DNA from 2 places in the Microbulbifer elongatus genome. Region 2 is predicted to be linked to the other one. Evidence: predicted binding sites of a transcription regulator. Region 2 holds the regulator's gene; the other holds the start of a gene.
The links. The regulator LexA, encoded in region 2, represses DNA repair genes until DNA is damaged. The targets are predictions, from matches to a motif close to ACTGTNTNTANANACAGT.
Positions count from the first base shown of each region.

Region 1: the regulator LexA is predicted to act here: its motif matches at 5,463-5,480, upstream of ruvC (crossover junction endodeoxyribonuclease RuvC).

Region 1 is NZ_CP088953.1:1,702,363-1,709,889, forward strand. It holds gene LRR79_RS06955 (proline--tRNA ligase) at 1-1,484, opposite strand, end outside; gene LRR79_RS06960 (HU family DNA-binding protein) at 1,647-2,075, opposite strand; gene LRR79_RS06965 (FmdB family zinc ribbon protein) at 2,378-2,635, shown strand; gene aspS (aspartate--tRNA ligase) at 2,683-4,461, shown strand; gene LRR79_RS06975 (YebC/PmpR family DNA-binding transcriptional regulator) at 4,599-5,342, shown strand; gene ruvC (crossover junction endodeoxyribonuclease RuvC) at 5,493-6,023, shown strand; gene ruvA (Holliday junction branch migration protein RuvA) at 6,446-7,057, shown strand; gene ruvB (Holliday junction branch migration DNA helicase RuvB) at 7,083-7,527, shown strand, end outside.
Region 2 is NZ_CP088953.1:2,599,462-2,606,988, reverse strand. It holds gene LRR79_RS10650 (TetR/AcrR family transcriptional regulator) at 1-436, opposite strand, end outside; gene LRR79_RS10645 (DUF6763 family protein) at 678-1,010, shown strand; gene lexA (transcriptional repressor LexA) at 1,168-1,776, shown strand; gene LRR79_RS10635 (hypothetical protein) at 1,955-2,209, opposite strand; gene LRR79_RS10630 (DUF6586 family protein) at 2,311-2,850, opposite strand; gene topA (type I DNA topoisomerase) at 2,933-5,677, opposite strand; gene LRR79_RS10620 (hypothetical protein) at 5,932-6,456, opposite strand; gene LRR79_RS10615 (universal stress protein) at 6,689-7,132, shown strand; gene abc-f (ribosomal protection-like ABC-F family protein) at 7,232-7,527, opposite strand, start outside.

The DNA of each region.
Region 1 (7,527 bases), 900 kb from region 2:
TTTTGCTGTACCGCTGCGCTCTTCTGCATATTGATCGGCACGATGGCCAGCTGGAATGGCGCGATGGCCTCCGGCCAGATGATGCCTGCGTCATCGTGATTCTGTTCAATCGCCGCTGCCACCACGCGCGAAACACCGATGCCGTAGCAGCCCATGGTCATGACCTGCTCTTTGCCGTTCTCGTCCAGTACTGTCGCATTCATGGCTTCACTGTACTTGGTCCCCAGCTGGAAAATGTGTCCGACCTCAATACCGCGTTTGATTTCCAGGGTGCCGTGTCCGTCGGGGCTGGCATCTCCGGGAACCACATTGCGCAGGTCTTCGATGCGGGAAATGGCCGCATCGCGCTCCCAGTTCACGCCGGTGAGGTGGTAATCGTCCTTGTTGGCGCCGCAGACGAAGTCCGCGAGATGTGCGGCGGCGCGATCCACGATCACGTCGATGTTCAGTCCAACCGGGCCCAGTGAGCCGATACCGCAGCCCAGTTCGTCGGCGATGCGGGCTTCCGGAGCAAATTGCAGCGGGCTGGCCACCCCCGGCAGTTTTTCCGCTTTCAGTTCATTCAGGTCGTGATCGCCGCGCAGAACCAGTGCGACCAGCGGTGCGGTTGCGCCTTCCTCTTCGGTTTCGCCCAGTACGATCAGGGTTTTCACCGAGGTACTGGCGGGGATGCCGAAGGCCTCTTCCAGGGCGGCAATGGTTTTCTGGCCGGGAGTATGCAGTTCTGCCATCTCTTTGGATGGGGCAGGGCGCTCGCCGGTGGGCGCTATCGCTTCCGCCAGCTCGACGTTGGCGGCGTAGCGGCTCTCGGTGGAAAAGGCGATATCGTCCTCACCACTTTGCGCCAGTACATGGAATTCGTGGGAGTGGGAGCCACCGATGGAGCCGGTGTCTGCCAGCACCGGGCGGTAGTCCAGGCCGATACGATCGAAGATGCGGCAATAGGCATCGTGCATCACATCGTAGGTTTCCTGCAGGGAGTCTGCGCCCAGGTGAAAAGAGTAGGCATCCTTCATGGTGAACTCGCGCGCGCGCATGACACCAAAGCGCGGGCGGATTTCATCGCGGAATTTGGTCTGGATCTGATAGAAATTCGCCGGCAGCTGCTTGTAGCTGTTTACTTCGGTGCGAATCAGATCTGTGATCACTTCTTCATGGGTCGGCCCCAGACAGAAGGCGTTGTCGTGGCGATCCTGGATACGCAGCAGTTCCGGACCGTACTGCTGCCAGCGCCCGGATTCCTCCCACAGCTCGGCTGGCTGCACCACCGGCATCAGGACTTCCAGGGCCCCCGCATTGTTCATTTCTTCGCGCACAATACGCTCCACCTTGCGCAGTACGCGCAGGCCTGTGGGCAGCCAGGTGTAGAGCCCGGAGGATAGACGGCGGATCATGCCCGCGCGCAGCATCAGCTGATGGCTGATGACCACTGCGTCATTAGGAGTTTCTTTCTGGGTGGCGATCAGGTAGCGGGATGCGCGCATAGTGGTTTCTTAATTCTTTCCGGGAAATTTTCAGGGCGGCCATTTTACGCTGCCGAAGGCCCGTTTTGGTAGAGGAGCCGGCGGCAGGGGGCTGCCTAAGGGAGGGGCAGAAACAGAAAACCCCGCAAAAGCGGGGTTTTCGGGGCTGAAAGGCGGCGAGACTCAGGACTCGGCCATTTCTTTCAGCTTCTTCAGCGGGCGAACCTTAACCTGGATGCTCGCAGGCTTGGCCTTGAACATGGTTTCTTCGCCAGTGAAGGGGTTGATACCCTTGCGCGCCTTTTTGGCCGGCTTTTTCACGGTGGTGATTTTCATCAGGCCTGGCAGGGCGAATTCGCCCACCGCACGCTTCTTGATGTGGCCGTGGATCAGGTCGTTCAGTTCGTCCAGAACCGATTGCACCTGCTTGCGGGACAGATCGGTATTTTCGGCGATCTGATTCAGGATCTGGGTTTTAGTGTACTTTTCTTTGATCGCAGTCACTTTCTTGGCCGGAGCGGCCTTGGCTGCTGCTTTCTTGGCTGGAGCCTTTTTGGCTGCAGTCTTCTTGGCGGGGGCTTTCTTAGCTGCGGCTTTCTTCTTTGCGGCCATGTTAGCTTCCTTCCTTATGTAAGTGTTTTTTCCAGTGAAAGTGGGTGTACATCCAGGTTTGCCCGGCTGCGGTGCCAGGGCATACCCAAGTACTGAGCTGAAGTATATCCAGTTTTTTTCCGCGCGCACGGGGGTAAATCAGAAAAAAAGTGCTTTTTTTTAGGGTTGTGGCCGAAAAATGGCCCGTGAACCTCCCGCTCCGGGGGCGTTGTGAGCACCGGGTTGCTCCAGTGAACAGGCTCCTTCTTCCCTCGCAGGTGCTCATGTATAATCTGCGCCCCTTTATATTCCGGGTACTAGCCATGCCTATTTACGAATACCAATGCAAGGCCTGTGGGCACCAGATGGAAGCCCTACAGCGTATGAGCGACGCTCCGCTGACCGACTGCCCGGCGTGCAATCAGGCGGAATTGAGCAAAAAAATCAGTGCCGCCGGGTTCCGCCTCAAGGGTGGCGGTTGGTACGAAACCGACTTCAAAACCGGCAGCAAGAAGAATCTCGCTGGTGATGCCGCCAAGCCCTCCGGCAAATCCGGTGGCTCGGAAGCCAAAGCCAGCTAAGCTGCAAAAGCCGAACAAAGACGATACTACTAAGGGAATAAGACTCCATGCGCACCGACTACTGTGGCGCCCTGCGATCCGCCGATATTGACCGCGAAGTAACCCTGTGTGGCTGGGTAGACCGCCGCCGCGATCACGGTGGGGTGATCTTCATCGACCTGCGCGATCGCGATGGTATTGCTCAGGTGGTCTTCGACCCCGATGCCGCAGAACACTTTGAGCTGGCCGACCGCGTGCGCAGCGAATATGTCCTGAAGGTGACCGGTCGTGTGCGCGCTCGCGCCCCGGAAGCGGTCAATCCGAATATGCAGACCGGTGAAATCGAGGTCTATGGCCTGCAGCTGGAGATCCTCAATAGCGCGGAAACCCCGCCCTTCCAGCTGGACGAGCACACCGCCGTCGGCGAAGACGTACGCCTGAAGTATCGCTACCTGGACCTGCGTCGCAACGAAATGCAGCGCAATCTGCGCTTCCGCTCGCAGATTACCAACGCCATTCGCAACTACCTGGACGGCGAAGGCTTCCTGGATATCGAAACCCCGATACTGACCCGCGCGACACCGGAAGGGGCCCGGGATTACCTGGTGCCGAGCCGCACCCACGCTGGCAAATTCTTCGCCCTGCCGCAGTCCCCACAGCTGTTCAAGCAGCTGCTGATGGTGTCCGGTTTCGATCGCTACTATCAGATCGCCAAGTGTTTCCGCGACGAAGATCTGCGCGCAGATCGCCAACCGGAATTCACCCAGATCGATATCGAGACGGCGTTCCTCGACGAAAACGCCATCATGTCCATCACCGAGAACATGATTCGCAAGCTGTTCAAAGAGCTGAAAGGCGTGGAGCTGGGCGAGTTCCCGCGCATGCCGTTCAGTGAGGCCATGGCGAAATTCGGTTCCGACAAGCCGGACCTGCGTATTCCGCTGGAGCTGGTAGACGTCAAAGACCTGATGACACAAGTGGACTTCAAAGTATTCTCCGGCCCGGCCAACGATCCAAAAGGCCGTGTGACCGCACTGAAAGTCCCCGGTGGCAACGACAAGCTGACCCGCAAGCAGATCGACGACTACACCAAGTACGTCTCCATCTACGGCGCCAAGGGCCTGGCCTACATCAAGGTCAACGACAAGTCCGATCTGGAAGGTGGCCTGCAGTCCCCGATCGTCAAATTCCTGCCCAATGAAGTGCGCGCGGCGATCCTCGATCGCGTACAGGCAGAGAATGGCGACCTGATCTTCTTCGGTTCCGACAAGGCCAAGGTTGTCTCCGAAGCACTCGGCGCACTGCGCTGCAAGCTGGGTGAAGACCTGGACCTGTACGTGGCGGAATGGGCGCCCCTGTGGGTGGTGGACTTCCCGATGTTCGAAGAGAACGACGACGGCAGCGTCACCGCGCTGCACCACCCGTTCACCGCGCCTTCCTGTTCCGCAGAGGATCTGGAAAAGAACCCGCTGGAGGCCCTGTCCCGCGCTTACGACATGGTGCTGAACGGCTGCGAGCTGGGTGGCGGTTCCATCCGTATTCACGATCAGGACATGCAGCAGACGGTATTCCGCGCCCTCGGCATCGACGCCGAGGAGCAGCGCGAGAAGTTCGGCTTCCTGCTGGACGCGCTCAAATACGGTGCTCCGCCCCACGGTGGACTGGCTTTCGGCCTCGACCGCCTGGTGATGCTCATGACCGACAGTGACTCCATTCGCGACGTCATCGCCTTCCCGAAAACCCAGAGCGCCGCCTGTGTGATGACCGATGCCCCGGGAGCGGTGGACGCCAAGCAGCTGCGCGAACTGAGCATCCGTCTGCGCCAAAAAGAAGAGCAGGTAGGTTAAAGGCTGCGTTTTCCCTATCGTCATTCCGGCGCAGGCCGGAATCCAGTGAGTTGGACCCCGGCCTGCGCCGGGGAGACGAAAAGCATGAGTGCGCCAGACCCAGATTTAGATATAGAAGAAAGACCGGAGATTTATCGATGGCAGGACACAGTAAATGGGCCAACATCAAACACCGCAAGGCCGCCCAGGACGCCAAGCGGGGTAAGGTTTTCACCAAGATCATTCGCGAGCTCACCGTAGCCGCGAAGGGCGGTGCCAACCCCGATGACAACCCGGCACTGCGCGCCGCCATCGACAAGGCCCTCGGCGCGAACATGAAGCGCGACACCATCGATAAAGCCATCGCCCGCGGTGCTGGCAATACCGATGGGGACAATTACGAAGCGGTGACCTATGAAGGGTATGGTGTCGGCGGCGTAGCCATTCTGGTGGAGTGTCTCACCGACAACCGCAACCGCACCGTTGCCGAGGTGCGTCACGCGTTTACCAAGCGCGGCGGCAATCTGGGCACCGACGGTTCTGTGGCTTACCTGTTCTCGCGCAAGGGGCAGATGTACTACGAGCCGGGGGTGGATGAAGATGCGCTGATGGAAGCGGCTCTGGAAGCCGGTGCGGAGGATATCCAGACCAATGACGATGGCAGTATCGAGGTGACCACCGAGTTTACCGAGTATATGTCCGTGAAAGATGCCCTGACGGAAGCGGGCTTCAAACCGGACAACGCCGAGATTGCCATGATCCCCTCGACCACCGTGCCTATGGATAAAGAGAGTGCGGAGAAAGTGATGGCGCTGGTGGATATGCTGGAAGACCTGGACGACGTACAGAACGTGTATTCCAACGCCGATATACCAGAAGAGGTAATGGCCGAGCTGGGTTGAGCTGATCCCGGCCACTCCGGAAAAATGCCCCGCAATCGTGGGGCATTTTTGTATCTGACCGGACAGATCCGCTTCCCGCCTTGACGCCCAGTCCTCACCTTGGGAAACTTCCCGGTAACAATTGTATAAATGTACAGGGGGTAGCCCGCCGTGACCCGCATTCTGGGCATCGATCCCGGCTCACGTAAAACCGGTTACGGCCTGATCGACGTGGAGCGCTCCAATGCCCGCTATGTCGCCAGCGGTGTGATCAAACTCCCCGACGGCCCGCTGCCCGAGCGCCTGAAGCTCATATTTGACGCCGTGAGCCAGATTGCCCAGCAGTACCAGCCCCAGCAGATGGCCATCGAAAACGTATTTATGTCGAAAAGCGCCGGCTCCGCGTTAAAACTGGGTCAGGCAAGAGGCGCCGCCATCGTCGCCGCCACCCATGCGGATCTGCCTGTGTCGGAGTACGAAGCGCGCAAGGTGAAACAGGCGGTGGTGGGTAACGGTGGTGCGGACAAGCTGCAGGTGCAGCATATGGTCAAAACCCTGCTCAAACTGCCCGCTTCTCCGCAAGAGGATGCGGCGGATGCTTTGGCCGTTGCCTTGTGTCATATGCATACCATGCAGACTTTGGTTCAGTCTTCGGCTGGGTCGCGGGCCCGGTTTCGGCGCGGGCGGCTTAGCGTAACTTGAGTTTGGCTTCAGTGGTGCGGCGGGTTTCGTGGCACGCAGTCGGGACGTTGGGTGGCGGCTCCGCTACCGGGGACACCTTCGCGGGACACGCCGTAGACCCATCCCTGGGGGCTCTGCACCGCCATCCCTGGCGGTGAAGGTCCCGCGAAGGTGTCCCCGGTATCGAAGCCTTAGCCCTGTAGCACTGCTTGCTTGGCAATCACCGGGTGTACCTCGTGGAGGGATAAACAGCATTGGTAAAAATTTAAGGCGCTGCTGCCGATAAAGGTTTGCCAGACCTTCTGCGAGAGGGACCTCGCAGAAGAGCCCCCATGGATGGGTTCACGGCGTGTCTGGCAAACCTTTATCGGCAGTGGCGCCGCCACAGAATCCTATAAAATACGTACCACCGGACCTCAGGGCCCGGAAAAAATGGAATAAGAATGATCGGAAGACTCACCGGCAAGCTGGCCGCCGTACAACCCCCGCAACTGCTCGTTGATGTGCAGGGCGTGGGCTACGAAGTGTTGGCCCCCATGACCACTATTTTTGAGTTGCCACAGCTGGGTGGCAGTGTGCAATTGCATACTCACCTGGCCGTATCGGAAACCTCGCAGCAACTGTTCGGCTTTATCCGCGAGAGCGACCGGCAGCTGTTTCGCACCCTGATCAAGGTCAACGGCGTCGGCCCCAAAATGGCTCTGGCCATCCTGTCTGGCCTCGACGGCGCCGCACTGGCCCGCTGTGTAGCGGACGATAACGTGGGTGCGCTGGTGAAAGTGCCCGGTGTGGGCAAGAAAACTGCCGAGCGGCTGATTATCGAACTGCGCGGCAAGCTCACCCCGCAATCCGGCGATCTGGGGGATATCCCGCTGATGTCCACCAACGCCGAATCCAAAGTCGATCACAGCGGCGAGGCAGAAAGTGCCCTGGCCGCCCTGGGCTACAAGCCCACCGACGCCACCAAAATGGTCGCCCGCGCCGCCAAAGAGCAGCCCGACGCCGATAGCGCCACCCTGATCCGCCTGGCGCTGAAAAGCATGGCTCCGGCCTGATACTGTATCCATTTGAGAATTGCCCGTGATTGAAGCCGACCGCCTGATCGCCCCCGAACCCCAAGGGCCCACCGGCCAGGAAGAGCAGTACGACCGCGCCGTGCGCCCCAAAACCCTGTCCGACTACGTGGGCCAGCCGGTGGTGCGCGAGCAGATGGAAATCTTCATCCAGGCCGCCAAGCTGCGCAAAGAAGCCCTCGATCACACCCTGGTATTCGGCCCACCCGGTCTTGGTAAAACCACACTGGCGAACATTATTGCCGCGGAAATGGGTGTCGCCATCAAGACCACCTCCGGTCCGGTACTGGAAAAGGCCGGTGATCTCGCCGCGATTATGACCAATCTCGAACCCGGGGACGTGCTGTTTATCGACGAGATCCACCGTCTCAGCCCGCATGTGGAAGAGGTGCTGTATCCCGCCATGGAAGACTATCAGCTGGATATCATGATCGGAGAGGGGCCTGCGGCGC
Region 2 (7,527 bases):
CGGCCGCCAGCTGGCCGGCAAAGCGCCGGTAGCTGTCGCCATAGCGGGATACGATAAAGCGGCGCAGATGCCCCTGAGACTGCGTATACGCCAGTCCCAGCAGACGCATAAAGCGCTTGGGGTCGCGCCCCTGGCTGGCGAGCCCCGCGAGGGCAACGCGATACAGACTCTGCAGGAGATCATCCAGCTGCAACGGCTCGCTCGCACCACCCCGCCGGGTAAGCTCGCGATTCAGAATATCCGTAAAAGGTGTAAGGAAACGTTCAAAAACCGCCTGAATCAATTCTTTTTTAGAACCAAAATGGTAATTGACCGCTGCCAGGTTCACCCCGGCGGTACTGGTTATGGTCCGCAGGGAGGTCTCCGTAAAACCCCGCTCTGCGAACAGGACTTCCGCGGCGTCCAGAATACGATGGACCGTGTCTGACTGACTCATGCCGATTTCACACCAATTCAAACCAACAATTAAAACGCTTGTTTCAACGGGAGACTAGCACAGTCCGCCGGCGATGAAACCTGCGCTACCCATCCCAGTCTTTACCGCGCGACGGCTTTTAGCCCTCGACGAAAGTACCAAGCCCACCTCCCCCACGTTAGAACGAGTGTACAAGCTCTGAAAGCGCCGGGATGGAACGGAAGGCGGAGATACCACGACAGTAAAAGAGGAGGAGCACGCCATGGCACGAATCGCTCCGGAAATTGGCAATTGGTTTGAAAACTTCGATACCGGTGATCTGTTTGAAGTGGTTGCCGTCGATCACCCGGCTCGCACCATTGAAATCCAGTACCTGGACGGCAGTCTGGACGAAATCGACTTCCAGAACTGGCCGGCAATGCCGGTCATCGGCGCTGCGGCTCCCGAAGACCCCAACGCCGGGTACGGCACTGTGGCGGATGAAATGCAGGATGACGAAGATGCCGGTTATCGCAGTCCGATTTTTTCCCCCGCACAGAGTGCGATCGACCGGCTCGAGGGGGAAAGCTTCCCCGGTACCGATGAGGGCTTCTGAGCCATTGCACTCAATCCTGATGACCCTGCGCCTGTCAGTACGGAGTGGACCGCGGCATTCGCCGCCACCAGTGCACAGGTCGCTTTGATTGCGCGCCCCTGAAATCTGTATATAATCACAGCAACTGTATAAAAATACAGACAACAGGAAGGCGCTCATGACAAACCTCACCGCACGCCAGGCTCAGGTACTGGAACTGATCAAATCCTATCTGGACGATACGGGCTACCCGCCCACCCGAGCCGAAATTGCCCAGGAGCTGGGTTTTCGCTCTCCCAATGCTGCGGAAGAGCACCTCAAGGCACTGGCCCGCAAAGGTGCAATTGAAATGGTCGCCGGCGCATCCCGCGGCATCCGTATCCCCGACTACAACAATGGCCTGCCGATCGTGGGCCGCGTTGCAGCGGGTAACCCGATTCTGGCGGAAGAGAATATCGAGGAATACTGTGAGATTCCCGCGGAGTTTTTTCATCCGCCGGCAGATTACCTGTTGCGGGTGCACGGCATGAGCATGAAGGACGCGGGTATTCTCGATGGGGATTTACTGGCGGTGCAGCGCACCGACAATATTCGCAATGGGCAGATTGTGGTCGCGCGTATCGAAGACGAAGTCACGGTAAAACGCTTCAAGCGCCGCGGGAACCAGGCGACGGTGCAGCTGCTGCCAGAGAATCAGGATTTTGATGTGATTGAAGTGGATATGCGGGATCGCAGCTTTGCGATTGAAGGTCTCGCGGTGGGTGTGATTCGCCAGAATCCGATCTGATGTTGGCGGTGTAAGCGGCGAGCCTTCAGGTTTTCCGGCCCCCGTTGCCGGATCAAGTACGGCACAGGCTATTCGCCGGGATGACGAATCGCCAAACATTCCGAACCTCGTATTTCGAACATAAAAAAACAGGGCTTCAGCCCTGTTTTTTTATGTATACGAATCAACCACAGAATGATCAGTGAATGGTGTGCTCGGTGAGGTCTACCTCTTCATCCTCGAACGGCTCTGGCTCCATCTCATTGATGTCCTGCACCGCTTCGATCCCAGCTTCCAGCATGGCGCGGGCTACGGCCACCTTGTGTTCCCGCAGGAAGTGCTGGCTCTCGTCCGAGAAATGAATACGCACCAGCGGTTCCCCTTTGTGACCAGCGCGTCGCAGCGCCACATCACCATTGGACAACTCAATGATTTCGTAAGTCTCGGTAGACATTCACTTCTCCAATAACCGCGTGATTTGGAGGCAGTGTAACACAGCGGCGCCTGATTAATCAGCGGGCAGCGGGTGATAGGTTTCCTTCCTGCCCCGGGGGATCACCACTCCTGGCTGTGGGCCCGCTGGCGCTGAATCAGCTCGGACAGCCCCTGATACCACTCCTGTACCCGCTCCCGGGTGAGCGGCTGATCCGAAGTGGCCACACTCCGGCCCAGATCATCAAGCTGACGCACCGGGATGACGGACTGAACACCGCTGGCAGGGCTGGATGTGGTGGCCGAGGAAACACTCAGGGCCCACAGTCGATGCCAGGCCCCGCAGAGACCGGCAAACCAGCTGTCGGGGTTTTCAGCAAGACTGACTAGCTCATTGGCCTCAGCACTGAACTTCCCGCGCTGGGCGACCAGGTGCGCCAGCGCATGGGCGGTTTCCGGTTCAGCACCGGTGGCAAAGCCCAGCTGCATCTGGTGCCCCTGCTCCGCCAGAAACCCCCGGTACCCACGCCACAGCTGCACTACCGCCGCTTCCAGCAGGGAGGCTTCCAGCAGTGGAGTATCCCCCGCTTGCGCGCTGGATTGCAGCAGCAGCTGGGCTTTGCGCAGTGCCGACGCGACGGTTCCGGTATAGGGATTACTCAAACTGCATTACCCACTAGTCTTTCTCCCAGATTTCCTGGATCCCGGCATGCGCCGGGATGATGGAGAGCGGCGTCCCGGCCAGTTACTTGGCCGGGGACTTTTTGGCGGCTGCCTTTTTCTTCGCCGGCGCTTTTTTGGCGACCGCTTTCTTGGCAGGCGCTTTCTTGGCAGCGGCTTTTTTCTTCGCCGGTGCTTTTTTCGCAGGAACGTCTATCTGCCATTTGCCATCGCGATAGAAGGCTTTCCAGCCAGTGGCCTTGCCGTCCTCTTCACTCTGAACGTACTGCTCCTGGGTTTTACGACTGAACCGCACAACCGTATCTCGGCCTTCGTTGTCTTCGGTAGGCGCCGAGAACAGGAAACTGTACTTGGGATCAATCTCATCCTTGTGGGGCAGCAGCTCCTTGACCAGGGGCGCGCGGGTTTCACGATTTTTCGGGAACTGACTGGCCGCAAGGAACAGCCCGGACGCACCGTCGCGCAGGATGTAGGTGTCTTCCACCTTTTCACAGGCGAGCTCCGGCATGGGCACCGGATCCATTTTCGGCGGTGCCGGCTGGCCGCTTTTCAGCAGCTTGCGGGTGTTTTTACAGGTCTCGCTGGTACAACCGAAGTACTTGCCAAACCGGCCAGACTTCAGCTGCATGTCGGCACCGCACTTGTCGCACTCGATGACCGGACCGTCGTAACCCTTGATCTTGAAGGTACCCTTCTCAACCTCGAAACCATTGCAATCGGGATTGTTGCCGCAAATATGCAGTTTGCGGTGTTCGTCCACCAGGTAGTTGTCCATGGCGGTGCCACACTTGGGGCAACGGCGCTTTTCACGCAGCTGACGGGTTTCCGCATCTTCGTCTTTCTCGGCATCCACGGCTTCTTCACCGGACACCAGATTCATGGTGTTGGTACAACGCTCCTTGGGTGGCAGCGCATAGCCGGAACATCCGAGGAATACGCCGGTGGAACCGGTGCGAATCTGCATGTGGCGACCGCACTTGCCGCACTCGATGTCTGTATCCGTCGGCGTATTGCGGCGCATGCCGCCCTCTTTGTCCTGGGCCACTTCCAGGCGCTTGCTGAAGTCGGAGTAGAACTCGTTCAGCAAGTCTTTCCAGCCCTTCCTGCCTTCTGCCACGGTATCCAGTGACTCTTCCAGGCTGGCGGTAAACCCGTAATCCATCAGGTTGGTAAAGCTTTCGCTCAACCGGTCGGTGACGATATCGCCCATTTTTTCCGCGTAGAAACGGCGATTTTCCAGGCGTACGTATCCGCGATCCTGAATGGTGGAGATGATCGAGGCATAGGTAGAAGGGCGGCCGATACCGCGCTTTTCCAGCTCTTTCACCAGCGCCGCTTCACTGAAGCGCGCCGGCGGTTTGGTAAAATGCTGCTTTGGATCCAGCTTTTTCAGGTTCAGTTTTTCACCGACCTTGATATCCGGCAGCACCAGATCTTCGTCTTTCTTGCTCTGCGCGGGTGCGACTTTCAGGAAGCCGTCGAAGCGGATTACGCGACCGCGGGTGCGCAGCTCGTAATCGCCAGCGGTGACCACCACCGAGGTGGAGGTAAACTGGGCCGGCGTCATCTGACAGGCCACAAACTGCTGCCAGATCAGGGTGTACAGACGCTCGGCGTCGCGCTCCATACCGGACAGCATGTTCGGTTTCACCCGTACGTCGGAAGGTCGAATCGCTTCGTGCGCTTCCTGCGCCCCCTCTTTGCTGCTGTAGCGGTTGGGGTTTTCCGGCAGGTACTTTTCGCCGTAATTCTCACCAATAAATTCGCGCACGGAAGACACCGCTTCGGCACTCAGGTTGGTGGAGTCGGTACGCATATAGGTGATGTAACCCGCTTCATAAAGTCGCTGGGCCATCATCATGGTTTTCTTCACGCTGAAGCTGAGGCGGTTGCTCGCGGCCTGCTGCAGGGTGGAGGTAATAAATGGTGCACTGGGCTTGGAGCTGGTGGGCTTGTCGTCCCGGGCGCTTACGGTGAAGTCGCTGGACTGCAGCGCCTTCAGCGCCGCCATGGCCTGCTCTTCATTGGTGGGCTTGAAGGCTTCACCGGCCTGCTTTTTCACTTCCAGACGCAGGGGATCGGACTTGGCGGTTTGCGTATCCGCAAACAGGGTCCAGTATTCTTCGGGGATAAACGCGCGAATCTCACGCTCGCGCTCCACCACCAGTTTCACCGCAACGGACTGCACGCGACCGGCAGACAGGCCGCGGGCAACTTTCTCCCACAACAACGGCGAAACCATGTAGCCCACAATGCGGTCGAGGAAACGGCGCGCCTGTTGCGCGTTCACCCGGTCGATATCCAGAGGGCCCGGATCTTCAAACGCCTCCTGAATGGCAGACTTGGTGATTTCGTTAAACACCACCCGCCGGTAACGCTGCTCATCCCCACCAATGGCTTCCCGCAGGTGCCAGGCAATGGCCTCCCCTTCGCGGTCCAAGTCCGTTGCGAGATAGACATGGTCGGCATTCGCGGCGAGCTTGCGCAGCTCATCGACCACTTTCTCTTTACCGGGGAGGATTTCGTAGTGGGCCTCCCAGTTGTGATCCGGGTCAATGCCCATGCGCTTGATCAGCTGCTCACGGCTTTTCTTGCGCTTGTAGATCTCTTTGGCTTCCGGCGACAGCTTGCGGGTTTCTGCCGCTCGGCGCGCACGCTCTTTGGGATCCACGGCCTGTTTCGCCGATGCACCGGTAGGAAGATCTCGGATATGACCAATACTGGACTTAACCACGAAGTCCTTTCCGAGATACTTGTTGATCGTTTTTGCCTTCGCCGGTGACTCGACGATGACCAGTGATTTACCCATAAGCTTTTGATTTTTAATAGAAAATTTACTGCTCACGCACTTTGCGCCAGCCTCCGTTTCGACGGTGCGCTGCGCGAATATATATGCTCCGCCCCCAGTGTGGTCAAGCAAATCGGCGAAATCAGAGTCAAATTGGTTACCAATTCCTGACTGCGGCCGGCGCCTGTGACCGATGATTCCGGGGTTGGTTCAACCGGTTAAAACAGTAGCCCAGATCTCCGGGGCGGCCAGTTTTCTTGAGCACCAGGCGTCGGCTAGGCCTCGCCAGGCTCGCTCCGGGACGGCTGACGTATTGCTTCTTCTATTACTGGCCGCTGCGCGGCCAGTGCCTCCTGAATCTTTCCCAAACCGTCGTCACCACTGCGCTCACGCCATTGCACGCCCAGGCCGCTGTCGTTGGCATAGACCGCAGTGACGTCCGCGGGCAATGCCCCGATCAGCTCTTTCAGCGCCGGCTGTGCCGCTTCGGGCGCCGGGCGCCCCTTACGCCAATCCCAGGGCCCCTGAAAGTGCATTTCATGGGACATGCGTTGCACCTCCAACCCCCAGCCGATATTCAGCCGGCGTGGGTTGCGCCACTGGGAAAAATAGGTCGCCGCAGACCCCTCCCCCAGTGCCTCTGGCAATGTCTGAATTTGCACTTTCAGGCCGGCGCTGGCAGCCTTCTGACGGAGGTCGGCAAGCTGACGCTCGCGGCTGCTGGGCTTCAACCACATGACCGGGCCGATCACCAGCACGACGGCAAAAATAATGACAACGATGGGCACCCAACTGGCCATGGTGTGTTTCCTGTCAGAGTCGAGAAGTAGCAATGTACGCACTTTGGCGTCGCCGAACGTGGTCGCAACACCTGTTTCAGGCGCGCATTTTTCTCCGCAACGGGGCGGTTGTGTCAAGTCTGTTTTTTTAAAGTAGACTGAATGAAGCCATCGGCAGCCGGATATTTTTACCCGAATGCCGCGCATTCACGCATGATCTATGCGAAATACCATCGGAGATTGAGAGGAACCCATGTCAGGCTATAAGAACATACTGGTTGGACTGGACCTATCGGTAGAATCTTCCCAGGTGCTGGCGCGCGCGAGCGACATTGCCGCCTGCTCGGGCGCACAAATGAGCCTTGCGCACATTATCGAACCACTGACCTTTGCCTACGGCGGCGATATTCCCATGGACCTGTCGGAAGTGCAGGAGCAGCTACAGAATCAGGCCAGGGAACAACTGCGCAAAGCCTCACAGGGCCTGAATATTCCTGAGGAGCGGCAATACGTGGTACTCGGGCAACCGGCCACAGAAATTCATCGCCTGGCGGAAGAAAGCGGCTGCGACCTGATCGTGATCGGCAGCCATGGACGCCACGGGCTGGCCCTGCTGCTCGGGTCCACGGCCAACGGTGTACTGCACGGCGCCGGTTGTGATGTGCTGGCGGTGCGGGTCCACTCCCCGAGCGAATAGCATCAGCGCAGAATTGCGCCGCCACGCATTCCCCCCACCCGGCGCCAGCCGGTGGCCCACGGAGTGGTTCTACTGCCATGGCGATATTGGCGCTAGCGGCTACAGGCTATCGAGTTCCGCCCACCGCTCGAAAGCCTCCTCCAGGGCGGCCTGCAAGTCTGTCAGTACTTTCAGGCGTTCCTGTACAACGCCACTGTCCTGCTGATAGAAATCCGGCGCACCGACCTCCGCTTCCATGGCGGCGATCTCTTTTTCCAGCTTCTCGATCTGGCCCGGTAACGCATCCAGCTCGCGCTGCAGCTTGTAACTGAGCTTCTTCGGTTTGGCCGCTGGCGTACTGCCTGCCGCCGGGGAATCAGCGGCGGGCGCCCGGTCTTTGCCGGCGGCCTGCTTGC